3 regions of the Lentzea sp. NPDC051213 genome follow, and region 1 is predicted to be linked to each of the others. Evidence: riboswitches for the same ligand, from Rfam matches in the RefSeq annotation. Region 1 holds a riboswitch; each other region holds the start of a gene.
What was found. A riboswitch is a leader RNA that binds a small molecule or an ion and turns the genes downstream of it on or off. The one in region 1 is predicted to bind glycine.
Positions count from the first base shown of each region.

Region 2: it holds a riboswitch for glycine, as region 1 does, so the genes downstream of both, gcvP (aminomethyl-transferring glycine dehydrogenase) here and gcvT (glycine cleavage system aminomethyltransferase GcvT) in region 1, are expected to answer to the same signal.
Region 3: it holds a riboswitch for glycine, as region 1 does, so the genes downstream of both, gcvH (glycine cleavage system protein GcvH) here and gcvT (glycine cleavage system aminomethyltransferase GcvT) in region 1, are expected to answer to the same signal.

Region 1 covers NZ_JBITEX010000011.1:319,301-323,574, forward strand. The annotation lists gene ACIA8G_RS39825 (hypothetical protein) at 227-409, shown strand; gene ACIA8G_RS39830 (helix-turn-helix transcriptional regulator) at 571-1,065, shown strand; gene ACIA8G_RS39835 (hypothetical protein) at 1,348-1,716, shown strand; gene ACIA8G_RS39840 (DUF3817 domain-containing protein) at 1,732-2,034, shown strand; glycine riboswitch at 2,080-2,170, shown strand; glycine riboswitch at 2,171-2,262, shown strand; gene gcvT (glycine cleavage system aminomethyltransferase GcvT) at 2,359-3,453, shown strand; gene glyA (serine hydroxymethyltransferase) at 3,467-4,274, shown strand, end outside.
Region 2 covers NZ_JBITEX010000007.1:170,754-175,027, reverse strand. The annotation lists gene gcvP (aminomethyl-transferring glycine dehydrogenase) at 1-2,031, opposite strand, end outside; glycine riboswitch at 2,179-2,274, opposite strand; gene ACIA8G_RS29430 (MerR family transcriptional regulator) at 2,338-2,904, opposite strand; gene ACIA8G_RS29425 (bifunctional nuclease family protein) at 3,208-3,681, opposite strand; gene ACIA8G_RS29420 (MerR family transcriptional regulator) at 3,817-4,274, opposite strand, start outside.
Region 3 covers NZ_JBITEX010000003.1:748,106-752,379, reverse strand. The annotation lists gene ACIA8G_RS16540 (alpha-L-fucosidase) at 1-1,781, opposite strand, end outside; glycine riboswitch at 1,919-2,011, shown strand; gene gcvH (glycine cleavage system protein GcvH) at 2,085-2,468, shown strand; gene ACIA8G_RS16530 (L-serine ammonia-lyase) at 2,497-3,861, shown strand; gene ACIA8G_RS16525 (winged helix-turn-helix transcriptional regulator) at 4,027-4,274, opposite strand, start outside.

The sequences.
Region 1 (4,274 bases):
CGAGGGTCTCCGTATTCACCTCGTGCCCAGGACATCGGCGCTGGAAGCGGGCCTCTTGAGCCGCCATTCGGGTGACGTTGGCCGCGGTGCAGGCGTGCGTGGTTGGTGGATCTTAGGACCAGTTGGGCGTGGTCGTTGTTCATCGCAAGGGTGAATGAGGGACCATGACGGGTGACACGGGCGGTCCGCCGCCTCACCTGTGAACGACATGGACGGAGAGGTACCTGTGAACCTCAAGAAGGTGCTAGTGCTGGCGGGCGTCGCGCTGGTGCTGTTCCTCCTGATCACCCAGCCCGAGCAGTCTGCGTCTGCCGTGCAGCAGGTCCTCGGCTGGCTGCGTCAGGGCGCGGAGTCGATCATCACGTTCATCAGGAGCCTCTTCGCCGTGGGGACCCCCATCGGGCAGTGACTCTGGGTGATCCTCGGTCATCCGCGTTGGACCGGATGGGTGGAAAGAGGCCAATCACGCACTGGTAACGGGTGTTCTGGGGATTCAGGGTCTGGCGATTGTCAGACCTACCGAATACCTTCCGCTGCAATGGCCGATCCCCGACCGACGAGGAGGCATGGATGGTCGAGGACTCCGGGGTCCACGAGCTGTTGCAGCAGTGGGCGGCTGAACGGTCTGATGATGCAGAGATGCAGGAGGTGAACCGGATCAAGAACGCGTGGCTCGCTGAGGCTCCCCCCTCGGCGCCAGGCATCCCCGTGCAGCGGGGAGGCAGGGGCGGGTCGTCGCGTGGCTTGGTCAAGGTCGACTCGGCGGATCCGGCCTACGTGGCCGCGATGCGCAAGCGGGCGCCGGAGGCACCCGAGGCTTTGCTCGCTGCCGCGGCGAGCTACTGGCAGCTGGTCGGTGACGTCAGCGAGGCCGAGCAGTGGTGGGACGCGGGCATCAGCCCGTTGGACCAGCGCGCGCTCGACTACCGCGCTGCGGGCCTGTCCCCTGCCGATCTCGGGAGGCGCCTGGGACCGATGACGGTTCTTCAGCACCTTCGTCGTGGCTCTGCCGCGGCCTGGTGTGTCGCACGTCTGCAGAGGCAGCGCCGGGACGGTGTGGCGTAAAACGAACGGTGGGCGAGGTGTGCTCGCGGAACGCGCTCGCGGGAGTTCGTTTCTCGGTGCTTAGCGGGGGCCGAGCCCCCACACCCCAGCCGGGGGCAAGCCCCCGGACCCCCAACCGGGTCGGCCTTCCAACGCGGAGGCACTACCCAGGTGATTCGGGACCCAGGTGATTTGAGGGGCAGGCTCTCGGAGGCGGGAGCCCTACCCAAGTGAATCGGGACCCAGATGTTTCGCGGGGCAGGCTCTCGGAGGCGGGAGCCCTACCCAAGTAGTCTGGAGGTCGTGCGCGGCCTCCTTACTCCCCAGCGAGTGTTGATCGGGTTTGCTTGCCTGGTCGCACTGATCGCCTGTTGCGGGCTCGCGTACTGGCAGTGGCAGCGCTTCGAGTCCGCCAGCGGCACGTTCCAGAATCTCGGTTACGTGCTCCAGTGGCCGCTCTTCGGCCTCTTCCCGGCCTTCATGGTGTGGCGTTTCCGCCGGCTGGCCCGTCAGCGAAGTGACGAGGATCCGGTTGCGCCTGCTCCGGAGCCGGTGGCTACGGTTGTTGCCGTCAAACCCGCGCCTGTTGAGCATTTCGACGATCCTGAAGACGCGGAGCTCGCGGCCTACAACCGCATGCTCGCGGACCTCAACGCGCGGGACGGTCGTTGAGGTGAAGGCGGGCAGATGAAGGGTGCGTTGACCCGGTTCAGGGTCATGGCTTACGTGGTCGGTGTCTTCCTGCTGCTCTTGTGCGTGGCCATGGTGCTCAAGTACGCCGCGGACATGGGTCAGATGATGAAGGTCGTCGGTCCGGTCCACGGCTTCCTGTACGCCATCTACCTGGTGATTTCCGTCGACCTGGCGCTCAAGCTGCGCTGGTCGCTCAAGGGCACCGCACTCGTGCTGCTCGCCGGGACGGTCCCGTTCCTGTCCTTCTGGGCGGAGCGCAAGGTGGTCGAGAAGACTGCGCAGGGCGTGCCGCTGTGACGTTTGGCCTGCTAGCGTCTGGGGCTGACAACTGAACACGGCCGTCGATGTCGCGCGGAAGAGACCCCTTCACTCGGGGCGCCGAAGGAGCAATCCCTCCCCGGAATCTCTCAGGCACAGGTACCGCGCGACGAAGGCAACTCTGGAAAGCAGGCTCATCAGCAGCCTCGCCCACGGTGCAAGCCACTCCGGTGGCGAAGCTCTCAGGCTCATGACAGAGGGGGAGGCTCGCTCTAGTGAGGAGTCTCCGATGGACCGTGTCATTCTTCTGTTGCCTCAGCCGGCCTGGTCCGGCTCTTCGGCGCACCCTGGAGGAGCGTTCTGATGTCCCGCCTCACGCCTCTGAACGCCGAGCACGAGCAGCTCGGCGCGATGTTCACCGACTTCGCGGGCTGGCGGATGCCGCTGCGCTACTCCAGCGAGCTCGCCGAGCACCACGCGGTGCGCACCACCGCGGGCCTGTTCGACCTCACGCACATGGGTGAGATCGTCCTGACCGGAGCCCAGGCCGGCGAGGCCCTCGACTTCGCGCTGGTCGGCCACATCTCGGCGCTGGCCGTCGGCAAGGCCCGCTACACGATGATCACGCAGGCGGACGGCGGCGTGCTCGACGACCTGATCGTCTACCGCCTCGGCGACGAGGAGTTCATGGTCGTCGCGAACGCCTCCAACGCCGCCGTGGTGCACGAGGCTCTCGTCGAGCGCGCCGCCGGTTTCGACACCGTCGTCACGGATTCGTCGACCGACTACGCGTTGATCGCGATCCAGGGCCCGAAGTCGGTCGAGATCCTCGCGGGCCTGACCGACACGGACCTCTCGACGGTCAAGTACTACGCCTCCTACCCGTCCACGGTGGCCGGTGTCGGCGCGCTGCTCGCGCGCACCGGTTACACCGGCGAGGAGGGCTTCGAGCTGTTCGTCGCGCCCGCCGACGCCCCCGCTGTGTGGGCCGCATTGCTGGAGGCCGGTGAGGCGCACGAGCTCAAGCCGTGCGGCCTCGGCTGCCGCGACACGTTGCGTCTCGAAGCCGGAATGCCCTTGTACGGCAACGAGCTCACGACGTCGCTGACGCCGTACAACGCGAACCTCGGCCGTGTCGTGAAGCTCGACAAGCCCGGCGACTTCGTGGGCCGGGACGCACTGGCGAAGGTCGCGGAGTCCGGTGTGGACTCGGTCCTGGTCGGACTGAAGACCCCCGAGCGCCGCGCCCCGCGCCACGGCTACGCGGTCCTGAACGGCGACGAGGTGGTGGGCGAGGTGACGTCGGGCGCGCTGTCCCCGACTCTCGGCTACTCGGTCGCCATGGCCTATGTGACGAAGGCGAGTGCCGAGCCCGGCACCCAACTGCTGGTGGACGTCCGCGGCAAGAAGCAGCCGGTCGAGGTCGTCGCACTTCCGTTCTACAAGCGCGCCAAGTAGGGAGTTCTTCCAGATGTCCGACCAGTTCAACGCTTCCCTCGCGGAGTACGACCCCGAGGTCGCCGAGGCCGTCGCGGCCGAGCTGGCGCGCCAGCAGGGCACGCTCGAGATGATCGCCTCGGAGAACTTCACGCCGGTCTCGGTCCTGCAGGCGCAGGGTTCGGTGCTGACCAACAAGTACGCCGAGGGCTACCCCGGCCGCCGCTACTACGGCGGCTGCGAGCACGTCGACGTCGTCGAGCGCCTGGCCATCCAGCGCATCAAGGACCTGTTCGGCGCGGGCTTCGCGAACGTCCAGCCGCACTCGGGCGCGCAGGCCAACGCAGCGGCGATGTTCGCGCTGCTGCAGCCCGGCGACACGATCCTGGGCCTGGACCTCGCGCACGGCGGTCACCTGACGCACGGCATGCGCATCAACTTCTCCGGCAAGCTCTACAACGTCGTGCCGTACCACGTCGCCGACTCGGACGGCCGCGTCGACATGGCCGAGGTCGAGCGCCTGGCGCAGGAGCACCGCCCGAAGCTGATCGTCGCCGGCTGGTCCGCGTACCCGCGCCAGCTGGACTTCGCCGAGTTCCGCCGCATCGCGGACTCGGTCGAGGCCTACCTGATGGTCGACATGGCGCACTTCGCGGGCCTCGTGGCCGCCGGCCTGCACCCGTCGCCCGTGCCGCACGCGCACGTCACCACGACCACCACGCACAAGACCCTCGGTGGCCCGCGCGGTGGCGTGATCCTGTCGAACGACGCGGACATCGCCAAGAAGATCAATTCCGCGGTGTTCCCCGGCCAGCAGGGCGGTCCGCTGGAGCACGTGATCG
Region 2 (4,274 bases), on a different contig from region 1:
CGCGTCGTGGACCAGGCCGCAGACCTCGGTGACGGTGTCCTCGTACACGCCGTGCGTCGACGGGTACGTGATCATGATCGCGGCGAGGTCGTCGGCGTGCTCGGCGACCGTGGAACGCAGGTGGCCCATGTCGATGTTGCCCTTGTCGTCGCACTTCACGACGACGACGCGCATGCCGGCCATGACGGCGGAGGCGGCGTTGGTGCCGTGCGCGGAGGACGGGATCAGGCAGACGTCGCGGGCGGCGTTGCCGTTCGCGCGGTGGTAGGCGCGGATCGCCAGCAGACCGGCGAACTCACCCTGCGAACCGGCGTTGGGCTGCAAGGAGACCGCGTCGTAGCCGGTGACCTCGGCGAGCCAGGCCTCGAGATCCGAGACGATGCGAAGCAGACCGGCAGCGTCCTCGACAGGCGCGAACGGGTGCAGCGTCGAGAACTCCGGCCAGGTGATGGATTCCATCTCCGCGGTCGCGTTCAGCTTCATCGTGCAGGAACCGAGCGGGATCATGCTGCGGTCGAGCGCGACGTCCTTGTCCGACAACGCACGCAGGTAGCGCAGCAGCGCGGTCTCCGAGCGGTGCGAGTGGAAGACCGGGTGGGTCAGGTAGTCGGACGTGCGGCGCAGGTCGGCCGGGATGCCGTCGGCAGTGTCGGCGTCGATGGCGTCCACATCGGCCTTGGTGACACCGAAGGCTTCCCACACCGCGACGAGGTGCGCGCGCGTGGTCTTCTCGTCGCAAGCGATTGCGACGACGTCGGCGTCGACCTGGCGCAGGTTGATGCCGGCCTCGCGCGCCTTCGCGACGACCGCAGCGGCCTGGCCTTCAACACGCACCTGGACGGTGTCGAAGAACTCGCCGTGCACGACGTCGAGACCGGCCTCGCACAGGCCCGTGGCGAGCACGGTGGCCAGGCGGTGCACGCGGGTCGCGATCGACCGCAGGCCGTCCGGACCGTGGTAGACGGCGTACATGGACGCGATCACGGCCAGCAGCACCTGCGCGGTGCAGATGTTCGACGTGGCCTTCTCGCGGCGGATGTGCTGCTCACGCGTCTGCAGAGCCAGGCGGTAGGCCAGGGAACCGTCGGCGTCGACGGAGACACCGACCAGGCGGCCGGGCAGCTGACGCTCCAAACCGGACCGGACGGCCATGTAACCGGCGTGCGGGCCGCCGAAGCCGATCGGCACGCCGAAGCGCTGCGTGGTGCCGATGGCGACGTCCGCACCGATCTCGCCCGGCGCGCGCAGCAGCGTCAGCGCGAGCAGGTCGGCGACGACGACGGCCTGCGCACCGGCGGCGTGGATCTCCTCGATCAACGCGGCCTGGTCGCGCACGACACCGGAGGCACCGGGGTAGGACAGGAGAACGCCGAAGAAGTCGCCGCCCAGGCCGAGGCCCTCGATGCCCTGCGACAGGTCCGCGACGACGATCTCGATGCCCAGCGGCTCGGCGCGGGTCTCGATCACGGCCAGCGTCTGCGGCAGCGTGTCAGCGTCGATGACGAACTTGTTCGACTTGGAGCGACCGCCGCGGCGCACCAGCGTCATCGCCTCGGCGGCGGCGGTCGACTCGTCCAGCATGGACGCGTTCGCGACCGGCAGGCCGGTCAGGTCGCCGACCATGGTCTGGAAGTTCAGCAGCGCCTCGAGGCGGCCCTGCGAGATCTCCGGCTGGTACGGCGTGTACGCGGTGTACCAGGCGGGCGACTCCAGCACGTTGCGCAGGATCACGCCCGGCGTCACGGTGTCGTAGTAGCCGAGGCCGATCATCTGCGTCATCGGCCGGTTCTGCGAAGCCAGTTCACGCAGCTCGGCCAGCGCCTCGGTCTCGGTGGCCGGCGCCGGCAGGTCCAGCACCAGCGAACGCTCGTGAATGGACGAAGGCACCGCGCGCTGCGCCAGCTCCTCCAGCGACCCGACGCCGATCACGTCGAGAATGCGCGCGAGTTCGGCGGGGCGCGGACCGACGTGGCGGTCGGCGAACGGGGTGCCGTGCTCGAGAGCGGCGAGAGGGATGCGGTCCTGCGTCATCAAACGCCTCCGGGGGCCTGAGGGCACACGTGTCCTGGTGCCCTCCCCGCTCTGTCCGTACCCCGAAGGGCGCCTGAGAGGTTCACCGAACCCGGAGGTAAGGCTTTCACCGTCGGCGGGACCAAGAGGTCCACTTTCCAGAGGCGTCTCGCTCGGGCGGTCCTGGATGCCTGAGAGGTTCCCGGGGAGGAACTTGCTCCTTCGGCGCCGGGTTCGAAACCCGGTCTCTCCCGCCTGAGTTCAGCGACTACCCGCGAAGAATACCCGCAGGTGCCCTGATCAGTCCTCAGGGACGCGACCAAGGTCTCAGCCGGTGGCGCGCTCCCGGCGCCGGCGGGTCAGCTCGTCCTCGGTCATAGGGGCGATCTCGACGCCGTCCGCACGTTCGGCCGGGAACTCGTGGATGGTGCCGCTGATCTCCCGCATCGCACCGCTGACCGCGATGCCGAACACGCCCTGACCGCCTTGAAGCAGGTCGACGACCTCTTCCGGCGAGGTGCACTCGTAGACGGTCGTGCCGTCGGAGAACAGGGTGATCTTCGCGAGGTCCTGAACGCCGCGGCGGCGCAGGTGGTCGACCGCGACCCGGATGTTCTGCAGCGAGACGCCGGTGTCCAGCAGTCGCTTGACGACCTTCAGAACCAGGATGTCCTTGAACGAGTACAGCCGCTGGCTGCCCGACCCGTGTGCGGTCCTTATCGTCGGCGCGACGAGTCCGGTCCTGGCCCAGTAGTCGAGCTGCCGGTACGTGATGCCCGCGATCTGGCACGCCGCGGGCCCCCGGTAGCCGACGAGCTCGTCCGGCAGCGAGGAGTCCGGGAACAGTTCACCCTGCAGCCCGGATTCGGCCCGCAAGGGCGCTTCCTCGACCACGCCTGCCTCCCCTCGGAACGGCCACGAAAGTCGAGGCCGTCAAGCCGCCGGATCAGCTCGCGCGGACCGGCGACGTCCACTCGAGTTCGACGGTAAGACCGGTGTGGGGGCAGGTCAACGCGACGCGCGGATAGCGTCGACCCTCAACCTGTGGTGGAGAGTCACACCGTCACCCGAACCAGGACGTTCAAGTGACGTTTAGTGATTGTTTAGCGGCCAAAACGCACGATGTGTAGTCCGATCGAGGGACAAGCCACCGGGCTACAACGGTTCCAAACGAGACAGACAGCGACACGCTGCAAATCAGGTGTCGGCGCCCCTGAAGTCTTCGGGCGAGACCGAGTCGAGGAACTCGCGGAACTTCTCCACCTCGTCCTCCTGCTCGTCCGGGATGATGAGACCCGCCTCGGCCAGCACGGACTCCTCCGCGTGGATCGGCACGCCGACGCGCAACGCGAGCGCCACCGAGTCCGAGGGCCGCGCGGACACCCGCACGTCGCCGTCGAAGACGAGCTCGGCGAAGAACGTGCCCTCCTGCAGGTCGGTGATCCGCACCTGTTCGAGGTTGCGGCCCAATGCCCCGATGACGTCCTTGAGCAGGTCGTGAGTCAGCGGGCGGGCCGGGCGAACACCCTGTTGTTCGAGCGCGATGGCCGTGGCCTCGACGGACCCGATCCAGATCGGCAGGTACCGCTCACCCTCGGTTTCGCGAAGCAGAAGGATCGGCTGGTTCTGGGGCAGCTCCACCCGCACGCCGACGACGCGCATCTCGCTCATCGGGCCTCGCCTCCCTCTATCCCGTTCGGGGAGTACCCGGATCACACCCGAGCATCCCCCGGCGTACGTGTTCGACGCTACCCGCCAAGCGGGCCGTGTGCTCAATCGTTGCGGGCAGATCGTGATCAACCAGACTCAACCGGACTGGCGCAAACCCGCCCTCACCAACAACGTGTGCAACGAGGTGAACAGGTCAGCCAATTCCCGGACCGTCTCGGGATCTGAGAAAGATTTCAGCACGACCACCTCGTGATCCGCTGCCGCGCGAACCGCGCGCAGGTGCTCGCGCTCGACGCCGAGTCCGATCATCGTCCGGATCGTGCGGAGCGCGGTGATGTCCTCGGTGGTGAACCGGCCACCGGGGCCGGGACGCAGCAGACCGTCGCGTTCCAGCTGGGACAGCTGCTCTGCGCCGATTCCGGTCTGGGTCAGCAGATCGACCCGCGACACCGAAGTGGAGTCGGCGACGACAGCATCGAGCTGCTCGCGGATCACCTTGAGCGGCAGGTACCTGTCGCGTTGTGCGGACAGCACGAACCGCAGCCTCTCGACGTCCGCCACGCTGAACTGGCGGTAGCCGGAGGCGGTGCGTG
Region 3 (4,274 bases), on a different contig from region 1:
CCGTAGGAGCGCGGGTCGAGACCCCGCGAGGCCTCCCACTTCTTCACCACGGTGTTCGGGTACGTCGCGTACTCCGGCGTCGTGTAGTCGTGGGTCGGGATGCCGCACCGGTCGTCGACCGTCACGTCCTTCGGCTTCGCCCGGTTCTTGGCCTTGTTGAAGTAGTCGGCCAGCACGCGGCGGCTGTCGTTCGCACCGCCGATGTCGCACCAGATGACGTCCGGGTCGTAGCCGTCGACCAGCTCGGTCATCTGCGGCGCCTGGTAGTCGCGCACGAAGTCCCGCCCGGCCTGGTAGCCGGTGTAGGGCTCGGGAGCGCCCGTGTACGGGTTGCGCGGCGCGTTGCCGCTCCACGGGTTGTCCGGGTTGAACCACTCCGGCATCGAGAAGTAGAGACCGTTCTTCATGGCCGGCGTGTACTTCCGCGACGCGTCGAACAGCTCCTTCACCAGGTCGCGACGGGGCCCGAGATCGACGGAGTCCCGTCCGGACACCTTCGAGTCCCACAGCGCGAAGCCCTCGTGGTGCTTCGAGGTCAGCACGTAGTACTTCGCGCCGGCGGCCTGGAACAGCTCGGCCCACTCGCGCGGGTTGAACTTCGAGGCGGTGAACTGCGGGATGAACTGGTCGTACGCGAAGTCCTTCCCGTGCGTCGCCGCGTGGTACGGGTGCACGGCGTTCGAGGGGTTCTGCATCCACTGCCAGTACCACTCCGCGTACTGCTCGCCCGGCGGCGACCACGCGGGCACCGAGTACAGGCCCCAGTGGATGAAGATGCCGAACTTGGCGTCGTCGAACCAGTACGGCGACTCGTGCGCGGCCAGTGACGCGTCGGTCGCCTGGTAGTCCGCCACGCCCAGGACGAACCGGGCCTTCTGCGAGGCGGTCACACGGGCAGTCTGAGCGATGACCTTCCCGTCGAACGTGCCGGTCCGGTACGCGTGGACGCCGATCCGCACCCGCGCGTCCTCGCCGGGAGCGAGGCGTTTCACCAGGGCCGGCTGCAGCGTGACGACGCCCAGCCCCTCGGCGCGCACCGACACGTTCGAGATCCACTGGTCACCGAGGTTCACGACGGTCGCCTCGATCGTCTGGCCACCCACGCGAGGCAGCTTGGCCGTGCTGCGCGCGGAACGGACCGCGAGCACCTCGCCCTTGCCCGCCGGCTGCAACGACAGCGCGAACACGTGCAGCGATGACTTGCCCTCGACGGCCGGGTTCGTGGTCGGCAGCGTGATGCCGACGGCCTCCCGCGCGGGATCCGTCCACACCTGACCAGTGCCGATCGACACAGGGTGCTGGTCGGTTCCGTCCGGCGAATAGCGGAACGGAGCGGAGATCGGACCACTGCCCGTGTACCAGTCGGGTCCGGTCAGTCCGCCGGTGGTCGTCGTCCCGTCGGCGTAATGCACCGTCACGGTGCCTCCCGCCGTGCCGTAGCTGGACGAGACGAGGAAGTGCGCGGTCAAGTAACGGCCGCGCGGCAGGTCGATCCGCTGACCGAGAGCGACCACGTTGTTGGGCCGCGACTGTGAATGTTCCGGGAACAAGTACGGTACGGAATCGGCTGTGACCTGCCCGGATGGGAGTCCTTCCGCAGGGAAGGCGTAACCGGAACCGTCGAAGTTGCCGGTCCGGTCGGCGGCGGAGTCGATGCCGTCGTTGTTGAAGTGGGAGCTGATCGGTACGGGGATGGGCTGGGGAGCTTCCGCTGCACTCGCGGTGGGGAGCGGTGCGACGAGAAGTGAGGCGAGCAGAGCGGCAGGGAGCGCTGTCCTCATAAGACCTCCGATGTCTCCCTTCATCTGAGACCGCTCCCTCATTCATGTCAACCCACTTCGCGTTGACACTTGGCGGTGGCCGCACATAGCGTTCGGGCGTTCCGAGAACTGAAGATCGCCGCGATGCCACTGGCATCAGAACCCGAGTGGGAGAGACCTCGACGAACGAGTCGGGGCGCCGAAGGGGCAAGCTCCCGCACACTCTCAGGCAGCAAGACCGCTCGGGGTAGGCAACTCTGCACGGCGGAGGGGGCGCAAGTTTCCTGACCGAGCCGTGATGCCAGAGATGCCAGAGGAGTCGCCGTGGAGTTCCCCGAGAACCTGCTCTACACCGTCGAGCACGAGTGGGTCGACTGGACGCCGGGTACCCAGGACCCGCTCACCTGCGGAATCACCGAGTTCGCGGCGGACGCGCTCGGCGACATCGTCTTCGTGCAACTCCCCGAGGTCGGCACCAAGGTCGTCTCGAACGCGGTCTGCGGCGAGCTCGAGTCCACCAAGTCGGTCAGCGACCTCTACTCCCCGGTCAGCGGCGAGGTCCTCGAGGTCAACCAGGCCGTCGTCGACGACCCGGCGATCGTCAACAACGACCCGTACGGCGCCGGCTGGCTCTTCCGCGTGCGCGTCGAGTCGGCCGAGAACCTCCTGACGTCGGCGAAGTACGCCGAGCTCACCAAGACTGACTGACCGCCCCACCACCACGAAGGACTGATCAGTGGCGATCAGCGTTTTCGACCTTTTCTCCGTCGGCATCGGACCGTCCAGCTCCCACACGGTCGGCCCGATGCGGGCGGCCGCGATGTTCGTCGAGAAGCTCGGTGCACGAGTGTCCGAAGTGGACCGCGTGCACGTCGAGCTGTTCGGCTCGCTCGGCGCGACCGGGCACGGCCACGGCAGCCCGAAAGCCGTCTTCCTCGGCCTCGAGGGCAACCACCCGGAAGAAGTCGATCCGGCGGTCGCGGCCGGGCGCGTCGAGGAGATCGTCACCGGCAACCGGCTGAGGCTCGGCGGCGTGCACGAGATCGACTTCGTGCACGACCGCGACCTCGTCATGCACCGGCGCAAGTCGCTTCCGTTGCACCCCAACGGCATGAGCTTCGAGGCGTACCGGGGCGAGGAGTCGGTCGAGCACGCCGTCTACTACTCGATCGGCGGCGGCTTCGTCGTCGACGAGAACGCGTCGGGCACCGACCGGATCAAGCCGGACACCACCCCGCTGCCGCACCCGTTCCTCACCGGCGACCAGCTGCTCGCGCGGTGCCGCGAGACGGGCCTGTCCATCAGCGAGATCATGATGGCCAACGAGCAGTCGTGGCGAAGCGAAGACGAGATCCGCCAAGGACTTCTGCACATCTGGCACGTGATGCAGGAGTGCGTCGAACGCGGCTGCAACGAGCACGGCATCCTGCCCGGCGGCCTCAAGGTCCGCCGCCGTGCCGCCGAAATGCGCAAGACGCTGGAGCGAGAGCACTTCGTCACCGACCCGCTGCGCGTCATGGACTGGGTGACGCTCTTCGCGTTGGCGGTCAACGAGGAGAACGCGGCGGGCGGCCGTGTCGTCACCGCGCCGACCAACGGCGCGGCCGGCATCGTCCCGGCGGTTCTGCACTACTACACGAAGTTCGTGCCGGGCGCTTCGGATGACGGCGTGATCAAGTTCCTGCTCACCGCGGCCGCGATCGGCGTGCTGTTCAAGGAGAACGCCTCCATCTCCGGCGCCGAGGTCGGCTGCCAGGGCGAGGTCGGCTCGGCCTGCTCGATGGCCGCCGGCGGTCTCGCCGAGGTGCTCGGCGGCACCCCCGAACAGGTCGAGAACGCCGCCGAGATCGCCATGGAGCACAACCTCGGCCTCACCTGCGACCCGATCGGCGGCCTGGTGCAGATCCCGTGCATCGAACGCAACGCCGTCGCGTCGATCAAGGCGATCACCGCGGTGCGCATGGCTTTGCGCGGTGACGGTTCGCACTTCGTGTCGCTGGACAAGGTCATCAAGACCATGCGGGACACCGGTAAGGACATGTCGGTGAAGTACAAGGAGACAGCTCGAGGCGGGCTCGCCGTGAACGTCATCGAGTGCTGATCTCCACCAGCGCGTCGATGTGCATCGCCGCGTACTGCGCGTGCTCGTTGTCCATTTCGGACAGCCGCACGCGCAGTGCGGGGGTGAGCAACCACTCCCGGATCGGCTCGGCGGGCGCGAGCCGCCGCCAAGCGAGCGAGTGCTCGTCCGGCGCGAAGTGGCAGGTCAGCGGGCGTCGTACGCCTGCTGGGCCGCCAGCACGTCCGGCATCCGCGCCTCCAGGAGCTGGATCAGCGCGAGCACCCGCTCGGCCGTCTCCTGCCCGAGCGGCGTGAGGCTGTAGTCGACGCGCGGCGGGTTCGTCGGCTGCGCGTCGCGGTGCACGAGGCCGTCGCGCTCCAGCGCGTGCAACGTCTGGGACAGCATCTTCTCGCTGACCCCGTCGACCCGGCGGCGCAGCTCGTTGAACCGCA